Regions from separate parts of the Rhizobium sp. TBD182 genome, predicted to be linked through region 3. Evidence: predicted binding sites of a transcription regulator. Region 3 holds the regulator's gene; each other region holds the start of a gene.
The links. The regulator LexA, encoded in region 3, represses DNA repair genes until DNA is damaged. The targets are predictions, from matches to a motif close to TGTTCNNNNTGTGTTCNG.
Positions count from the first base shown of each region.

Region 1: the regulator LexA is predicted to act here: its motif matches at 1,221-1,238, upstream of T18_RS13360 (ATP-dependent helicase).
Region 2: the regulator LexA is predicted to act here: its motif matches at 1,093-1,110, upstream of ruvC (crossover junction endodeoxyribonuclease RuvC).
Region 4: the regulator LexA is predicted to act here: its motif matches at 1,398-1,415, upstream of T18_RS16890 (putative DNA modification/repair radical SAM protein).

Region 1 is NZ_BDLN01000003.1:232,076-234,279, forward strand. Features, by position in the region: gene T18_RS13350 (LacI family DNA-binding transcriptional regulator) at 1-95, opposite strand, end outside; gene T18_RS13355 (prolyl oligopeptidase family serine peptidase) at 307-1,044, opposite strand; gene T18_RS13360 (ATP-dependent helicase) at 1,332-2,204, shown strand, end outside.
Region 2 is NZ_BDLN01000002.1:550,730-552,933, forward strand. Features, by position in the region: gene ruvA (Holliday junction branch migration protein RuvA) at 1-507, opposite strand, end outside; gene ruvC (crossover junction endodeoxyribonuclease RuvC) at 539-1,051, opposite strand; gene T18_RS11310 (methyl-accepting chemotaxis protein) at 1,300-2,204, shown strand, end outside.
Region 3 is NZ_BDLN01000001.1:499,295-501,498, reverse strand. Features, by position in the region: gene T18_RS02585 (glutathione S-transferase family protein) at 1-398, opposite strand, end outside; gene lexA (transcriptional repressor LexA) at 837-1,559, opposite strand; gene T18_RS02575 (VOC family protein) at 1,771-2,204, shown strand, end outside.
Region 4 is NZ_BDLN01000005.1:206,104-208,307, forward strand. Features, by position in the region: gene T18_RS16885 (UdgX family uracil-DNA binding protein) at 1-160, opposite strand, end outside; gene T18_RS16890 (putative DNA modification/repair radical SAM protein) at 160-1,392, opposite strand; gene greA (transcription elongation factor GreA) at 1,614-2,090, shown strand; gene T18_RS16900 (glycosyltransferase family 4 protein) at 2,182-2,204, shown strand, end outside.

The sequences.
Region 1 (2,204 bases), on a different contig from region 3:
GTCGGCGCGCCGTTCAGAACAAGCGATACTGTTGCCTGACTGACGCCGGCAAGCTTCGCAATATCGTTCTGAGTAAGGCGTTTATGGCTGGTCACGCAATGCCCTCCCCGACACTCGTTGACTGCTAATACGTATTAGCTGTTAATGCGTATTAGCACGATTTCCCTGCTCTGTGTCAAGAGGCGAAAGACACGCTTGCGGAGAGATGTTTTGACGAAGGCTTATGATGCGGCCAGCCCGGCCTTATGACGGCCGCGCTGGGTTATGGGCTTTCATACCAGCGGTAAAATGGTGCCCGCTGCGGGTTCAGGGTGCCGAAGGCGTCTTTGCGTCGGCAAGCTTTTGCTGGAGAAGCCAGGTCCACATCGCCTCATCGCCGAGCACTTTTGCCTCCACCTCTTCATGGTTCGTATCTTCAAAAACCGTCAGCCGCACGTTGCGTTTCAGTTCCTGGAGACGCTGGACGAGGACAACAGTATCGGACAAAGGAATCACCTCGTCCCTTGAGCCGTGAAAGGCCCAGAAGGCGGTCTTTTCATTGGTGCGGTTGAGGTAATGGCGGATGCCGCCACCGGCAATTGGGACGACCGCAGCAAAAGTTTGCGGAAACTGCTCGGCCATTGACCAGGCGCCGAACCCTCCCCGGCTATATCCGATCAGATAGATACGGCTGCGGTCCACCCGATGATCCGCCACAACGGAAGCCAAGACGCTTGCGACACGTTCGATCGGATAAAGCAGTTCCTCGCTCGGATTTTGTGGCGAAAACACCATGAAAGGAAAATCACGGCCCCCTTCGATCAATTTTGGCAGACCGCTGCGGCGCAGCTTTTCGACGTCGCTCCCGCCCTGATCGCCGCCATGCAGCCAGATCACGAGAGGATAGGTTTTGTCCGAACCGGCATAGTCTTTGGGCGTATAAAGCAGATAATTGATATCCGACGCGATCGTGGCGTCAGACCTCATGGCCTTCTGCTCGGCAAAGGCAAATGTCGATGTGGCCAGTGCCGCAACAGCGATCAGGCATAGTTTCAGATGCTTCATGCTTTTGTCCTCCCAACAAACACGTCTTCCAAGACGCGACTGGTGAACTCATCAGCCGCCGGGTTGGTTCAGTGGTTTGAAAAGCATGCCGGTCAACACGCCATGCGGAACCCGATTGAGGCTGCGAATATCGATCAGCCAGGTTTGTCCACCGCAGTGTGGAGGACAGAGACATGCGTTCATTATTTGTTCTGGCCTGCTGTTTGAGTTTTTGCTAATCATTGCAACAAGAGTGCTTTTGAAAAATGCCGTCGTCGTGCGGATAGGCAAATATCAAGGATGCAGGCATGGCGGTTGCCTATCTGGACAAACTGAACGAGCAGCAACGCAAGGCCGTGGAACATGGCGTTGGGCCTTCAGGCGGACACACGGCTGGACCGTTGCTGATTATCGCCGGTGCCGGTTCCGGCAAGACCAATACGCTGGCGCACCGGGTGGCGCATCTGATCGTCAATGGCGCCGATCCTCGCCGTATCCTGCTGATGACGTTTTCACGGCGTGCCGCTTCCGAAATGTCGCGTCGTGTCGAGCGCATCTGCAAGCAGGTCATTGGCGCTAACGCCGGAGCCCTCACGGATGCGATGGCGTGGTCCGGCACGTTTCACGGGATCGGCGCGCGCCTCTTGCGAATCTATGCGGAACAGATTGGACTGGACGTGGATTTCACGATCCACGACCGCGAAGACAGCGCTGATCTGATGAACCTTGCCCGACACGAACTGGGTTTCTCCAAGACCGAGAGCCGTTTTCCGACAAAGGGCACCTGCCTTGCGATCTATTCGCGCGCCGTCAATTCACAAACGCCGCTGAAAGACATCATGCGCCAGCACTATCCATGGGTGTCCAGCTGGGAAGAAGAGCTCAAGCAATTATTCGCCGCCTATGTCGAGGCCAAGCAGGCCCAGAACGTTCTCGATTACGACGATCTTCTGCTCTACTGGGCCCAGATGGTCGGCGATCCCGACCTTGCAGGCGATATCGGCAATCGTTTCGACCACGTGATGGTCGATGAATATCAGGATACCAACCGGCTGCAGGCCGCGGTGCTGATGGCACTGAAGCCGGGCGGTCGCGGGTTGACCGTCGTGGGTGACGACGCGCAGTCGATCTATTCCTTCCGGGCAGCAACGGTGCGCAATATCCTCGATTTTCCGGCATCT
Region 2 (2,204 bases), on a different contig from region 3:
GCCGAGATTGGTGAGCGCCGACACGGCATCCGCCACCGGCGCGGAGGCGACACCCTCGCCAAGTTCCTGCTTGAGCCCGATGGAAGCCGAAGCTTCTCCTGCAAAGGCAGGCGCCTTGTTGCGAAGCTCGGTAACGAGGCGCACCGCCACCTTCGGCCCTACGCCCGGCGCACGCGAAATCATCACCTTGTCCTGCAGCGCTATCGCATTGGCGAGTTCAGAAGGCGACAGGGTAGACAAGACGGCCAGCGCCACTTTCGAACCGACCCCCTGCACGCTCTGCAGGAGATTGAACCATTCCCGCTCAAGTGCGGACAAAAAGCCGAACAGCCTCAACTGGTCTTCGCGCACATAGGTTTCGATGAAGAGGACGACCGCTTCACCAGCGGAACCTATTTTTGAGAGTGTGCGCGCCGAGCAATAGGCGACGTAACAAACGCCGTGCACATCCACCAGCACGTAATCCGTACCGATTTCCTCGATGGTGCCTTTAAGTTTTCCGATCATGATGCCGCCCGCTGCAATGAGACTTCAATATTCAACCGGCCGCCAATAGCCGCGCCATCCTGTCGCCGCCGCGATTATGGGCGTGGCAGATTGCGATCGCCAAGGCGTCCGCCGCATCGTTACCCTTGAATTCTGCTTTCGGCATCAGGATTTTCAGCATCATGTGGATTTGCTGCTTTTCGCCGTGCCCAACACCTATGACGGCTTTTTTGACCGCGTTCGGCGCATACTCGAAAACAGGCAACCCTGCCCGCGCCGGAACCAGCATGGCAATGCCGCGCGCCTGACCGAGCTTCAGCGTGGCGACAGCATCCTTGTTCACGAACGTCTGCTCCACCGCCGCCTCATCGGGCTGATAGCTGTGAACGGTATCCGCCAGCCCATCATGCAGCTGGCACAGGCGGGAGGCGAGATCCATATCACCATCCGATGTCACAGTGCCGGAAGCGACAAACCGAAGGCTGTTGCCGAAGGTTTCGATGACACCCCATCCGGTGCGCCGCAACCCGGGGTCGATACCGATGATTCGAATCGTCTTTTGCATAAGCCACCCTATCTTTTCGGCTGCGACCCTGCCAGCGATAAGTGAACAAAACGACAACATTGATCAAATTTGCAGTGCAGCATTTACCTCTGCTTAAACCGCGTACCGCATTGTTCCCGCACAAAATCAAAAAAGGGGAGCTGCGGACATGATGATCCGCAGCGCAATATTTTCGCCATATCAGCCATCCGGTGGCGCCATCAATGCATGGTGCGGGAAGTGATACGGCATTGAGGGCTGCATCGGCCATGCTGAACCGTTTTCATTCCATATCCACCAAAGTGCTCGTGATTTTCCTTGCGCTGATGACGATCTCGACCGGGGCTCTCACGCTTCTCGGCTATCAAAGCAGCAGCGGCGTTCTCGAGGAACAGGCGTCGAAATCCATGGAGAGCATTCTCGTCTTCAGGGGCGACATGCTGCAGGAACGCCTTGAGCAGCTTGAAACGCAGGCGGATTCCATCGCCAAGATCGAATCCCTGCAGATGGCGGTAGTTTCCATGCGCAGCGGCTGGGGCACCGTGCAGAAGAGTTCCGGCGACGCAAAGGCGGAACTGCAACGCGTCTTCGTCAAGGAAAACCCCTACGGAGAGAAAGAAAAGCTCATCAAGCCCGAAAATCCGAGCGGCTTTTATTATTCCACCCATGAAAAAACCCAGACGGATATCGGCGGCTACCTCAAGGGAACCCCATTCAGCGATGTTCTTTTCATCGATCCGGCCGGCACGGTTTATTACTCCTATCTGAAAGGACCGGCTTTCGGGGAAACCGTCACGGGTGGCGCCTGGGCGGATAGCGGCCTTGGGGCTGCTTTTGCGCGCGGAGCCACCAACGCAGGAAAAGCCGTGAACGACGTGGCGCAGACGAGTTTCTCCGGCCTGCGCATCGACGCCGCGACTAAAGAGGCCAGCATCTATTTCGGCATTCCGGTAGTCAAATTCGGTGCGTTCAAGGGCATCGTTCTCTTCCGCGTCAAACAAGAGGTCTTCAGCCAGATCCTCGCGAAAGGCATCTCCGCCGGCAGCTCCGAACAATCCGCGATCGTTTCCGCCGATGGCAAGGTTCTGGGCGTGGACGGCAACGGTCTCGTCAGCCTTAATCCGGCAATCTATGGCTTCCATGCACAAGCACTCAATACGTCCGGCATGACGAT
Region 3 (2,204 bases):
GCATCGATCCGCTTTACATCGGCCTTAAGCCCGGCATCGCCGCTCCTGGGTTTGACCCGAATGCCCACCGACATGGGATAGAGATTGCGAAGCGAGGAAAAGCCGGCATGCATCTCACTTGCGGCCGAACGCGACCAGGCCCTCGCATGCTTGTCGCTTGCCCAGACACCCTGGTGTCTTTCGGCAAGATATTCGACGATCGAAAGCGTTTCCCAAACCGTCATACCCTCGTCGACCAGGCAGGGCACCTTGCCCGTCGGCGAAAAGGAGGAGAAGGATACGCCTTCGCCGAACGGAATGAGCTTTTCATCAAAGGCGATACCGAGCGTGCGCATCAATACCCACGGCCGCAGCGACCATGAAGAATAGTTCTTGTTGGCTATATAAAGATCGTACATGGCGTATCTCCCGGATATGACGCGTATTTCTACACCTGCCAAGCGTTCACGGAATATCGAAAATTATCCATGGCTCCCATAAACGCCGTTGATGAATGGTGATGTGGGGCCGCTGAGAGCGCGCCTTCGATAAGTCACCCTTTGGTGACGACTAAAACTGACTGCGCAACACGACAGAACAACGTCGCTAAAAAACAGCGGATGGGATCGCTTCGACAATTACAGCGAGCAGCCCATTCGCCACCACGCCTGTAGCGAAACCGAAGCATCTTTATGGAGCAGGAACTCAGTTTAGAAAGGGCAACGCGCATAGGCTGGATGGCGCATATCCTCGTGCACCCGCAAAAGCCCGCCACGTTTGGAAAAAGCCAAACCCAATATAGGCGCCATCTTCACGATGACGCCTATTATAACGTGAATACGTTCGGTTCGATAAGATCAATGGTAGCGGCGGATCAGCCCCACCAGCTTGCCCTGAATTTTAACCCGGTCGGGCCCGAAGATACGGGTCTCATAGGCTGGGTTTGCCGCCTCGAGCGCAATGGAGGCACCCTTGCGGCGGAAGCGCTTCAGCGTGGCTTCCTCGTCATCCACCAGAGCCACAACGATATCCCCGGGATTGGCGGTGTTGCCGTTGCGGATGATGACTGTGTCGCCGTCGAAAATGCCGGCCTCGATCATCGAATCACCCTTGACCTCAAGAGCGTAATGTTCGCCCGTGCCAAGCATGTCTACTGGCACGGCCACATCATGGGTGTTGTTCTGGATGGCGGAAATCGGTACGCCCGCAGCGATGCGGCCCATGACCGGCACGGTGACAGCGCCGCCCAGATCATTGGCCGGCGTCTTGGGGGCAGGGGCCGGTTCCGGCGTTTTGGGCTTGCCAAGGCTGCCTTCGATAACGCTTGGCGAAAAGCCGCGCTGCGGCCTTGCACCCGGCGTATAAGCCTCGGGCAGCTTGATGACTTCCAGCGCCCGAGCTCTATTCGGTAGCCGACGAATGAATCCTCGCTCTTCGAGAGCGGTTATCAGGCGGTGGATGCCGGATTTCGAAGCAAGATCGAGTGCGTCCTTCATTTCATCGAAGGAGGGCGGCACGCCGGACTCTTTCATTCGTTCATGAATGAAGAGAAGCAATTCCTGCTGTTTGCGCGTGAGCATGAGGAAAACACCCTTTAGAATCGTAGTGGAAGTCGCGAAACAAATACAGAACGAACACTATATGTTCCATATGTGTTCTGCAATCCCCTAAAATTTCGTGAAGGTGCCATCTGTTGCTGTGATGATTTGCCTCATAGCACGCAATTGTGCTTTTGTGCGGTCGAAACCGTCCCGGCATGCTCCGGGCGGAAGGCCAGCAGGATACATTTTCATGACGAAACCCTATAGCGTTGACCATCTCGTTTTGCCCGTGGAAGTCATAGGCGTCGCCGTGAAGCGCCTCGTCAGTCTTGGCTTTACGGTTGCGCCGGAGGCTCTGCATCCTTTCGGCACCCAAAATGCCTGCGTATTTTTCGCCGATGGCACCTATCTGGAGCCGCTCGCAATTACTGATCCGGCTAAATATAATGCGTCAATAGAGAGGGGTGATGTTTTCACTGGCAGGGATGTGGCCTTCCGGCAACGGGACGGGCAGGAGGGTTTTTCGGCTCTTGTCGCCAGGACTGAAGACGCCTTGGTTGACCATGAGCGGTTTCGGGCAGCCGGCCTTTCGGCGGGCGATGTTTTCGAGTTTTCGCGGCCTGTTCGGATGCCGGATGGCTCGCAAGGCGAGGCGGCGTTCCGGCTTGCTTTTGCTGCAAGCGG
Region 4 (2,204 bases), on a different contig from region 3:
CCGCCGGCAAAGGCTCTCCGGCAAAATCGAGAAGCCCGGCTTTCTCATCCCGCAACCGCCAGTCAATCGCCTCCGGCGGCACATTGGCGGCGAGAGCCGCGCGCGCCGCATCACGCCACTCGCCGAAATCGCCCCGCCCTTCCAGAACCGGGCCGTACATCACAGCAGCGATAATTGTTCGGGCTGCGGAGCAAACATCGCTCGCAAATCCGGCCGTTCAGTCAGCTTGCCCGGCGTCCAGCCCTCGGCAACGATGAAGGCCTTCACCTTTTTCAGGGAAACGCCGAAGCGGGCGATATCCTCCAGCCGCAACCGTCGAAACCGGCGTGAAGACAGGATCGAGGCGACCGTCTTGGTACCGAAGCCGGGCACGCGCAGCAATATTTCGCGATCCGCCACGTTCACGTCCACTGGAAAACGGTCGCGATTTTTCAGCGCCCAGGCAAGCTTCGGATCTATATCGAGATCGAGCATTCCGTTACCGCCGATCGCGGTTATTTCACCAATGTCGAACCCATAAAAACGATAAAGCCAGTCGGCCTGATAAAGCCTGTGTTCCCGCATCAAAGGCGGCTTGATGAGCGGCAGGTTCTTCGACGAATCCGGAATGGGGCTGAAAGCCGAATAATAGACGCGCCGCAAACCATAGCTGCCATAAAGCCGAGCGCTCGTGGACAGAATGGTGCTGTCATCAGCCCCATCCGCCCCAACGATCATCTGCGTGCTCTGTCCTGCAGGCGCAAAACGTTTGGTCTTTCGCGTCCTGACGGTCGGCTCCCCCGCCTCCTCGATCTTCAGGCGGATATCAGCCATCGAGCGGCGAATATTGGCGGGCTGCTTTTCCGGCGCAAAACGGCTGACGCCGCTATCAGTCGGCAATTCGATGTTGATCGACAGCCGGTCGGCGTAAAGCCCCGCTTCCTCAATAAGCTTTGGCGATGCTTCGGGAATGGATTTCAGATGGATGTAGCCGCGAAAGCCATGCGTGACGCGCAGTTCCCGCGCCACCCGCACCATCTCTTCCATCGTATGATCGGACGAGCGGATAATGCCGGAAGAGAGAAACAGCCCCTCGATATAGTTGCGCCGATAGAACTCCAGCGTCAGCCACACCACCTCCTCGGCAGTAAACCGCGCCCGCTCGACATTGCTCGAAGAACGATTGATGCAATAGGCGCAATCATAGATACAGAAATTGGTGAGCAGTATCTTCAGGAGCGAAATGCAGCGCCCGTCCGGCGCATAGGCATGGCATATGCCCGACCCCTCCGTGGAGCCAAGTCCGCCGGATGCAGCAGAGCTGCGTTTCGTCGTGCCGCTGGAGGCACAGGACGCATCGTATTTGGCCGCATCGGAAAGAATGGCCAGCCGTTGCCTGATTGACTTCTTCATGGTTATGTTCACTATATGTTCTATTGAAAAATGTCAATCTCATCTGTTAAAGCCCTGAACGAATGCAAGAAAATGCCCGTCTCAAATTTGCTGGCATTTCGTTGTCGTCTTCTGATATAGTCGGCTTAGTTATGATTTTGGCATGGTTCCGGAGTTCCCCTCCGGAACCTGTTTCTTTTTGTGTCTGCAAGTAAAGCGACAGGACTGCGAAGGATAAAAAAATGGTAGAAAAAGTACCGATGACGCACGGTGGATTCATCAAGCTGCAGGAGGAGCTGCGCTTTCGCCAGCAGGAGGAGCGTCCCCGTATCATCGAGGCAATTGCGGAGGCGCGCGCCCATGGCGACCTTTCGGAAAATGCCGAATACCACGCTGCCAAGGAAGCCCAGAGCCATAACGAAGGCCGCATCACTGAACTCGAAGACTTGACCGCACGCGCGGAAGTCATCGACCTGTCCAAGATGTCCGGTTCCAAGATCAAGTTCGGCGCTACCGTCAAGCTGATCGACGAGGATAGCGACGAGGAAAGAATCTATCAGATCGTTGGCGACCAGGAAGCCGATGTGAAGGCTGGACGCATTTCCATTTCCTCGCCCATCGCCCGCGCCCTCATCGGCAAGGAAGTCGGTGACAGCATCGAAGTCAATGCACCGGGCGGCGCCAAGGGTTACGAGATTCTCGCCGTACAGTGGGGCTGATCTGCCCTTTCATGCAATGCGCCCCTCGGGCGCATTGCATTGATATCCTGAACTGAACATCCTGCCTTAGCCGCAAAGACGGAAGCCCATCTTGTCCCACGCCAGTCTGAAAGA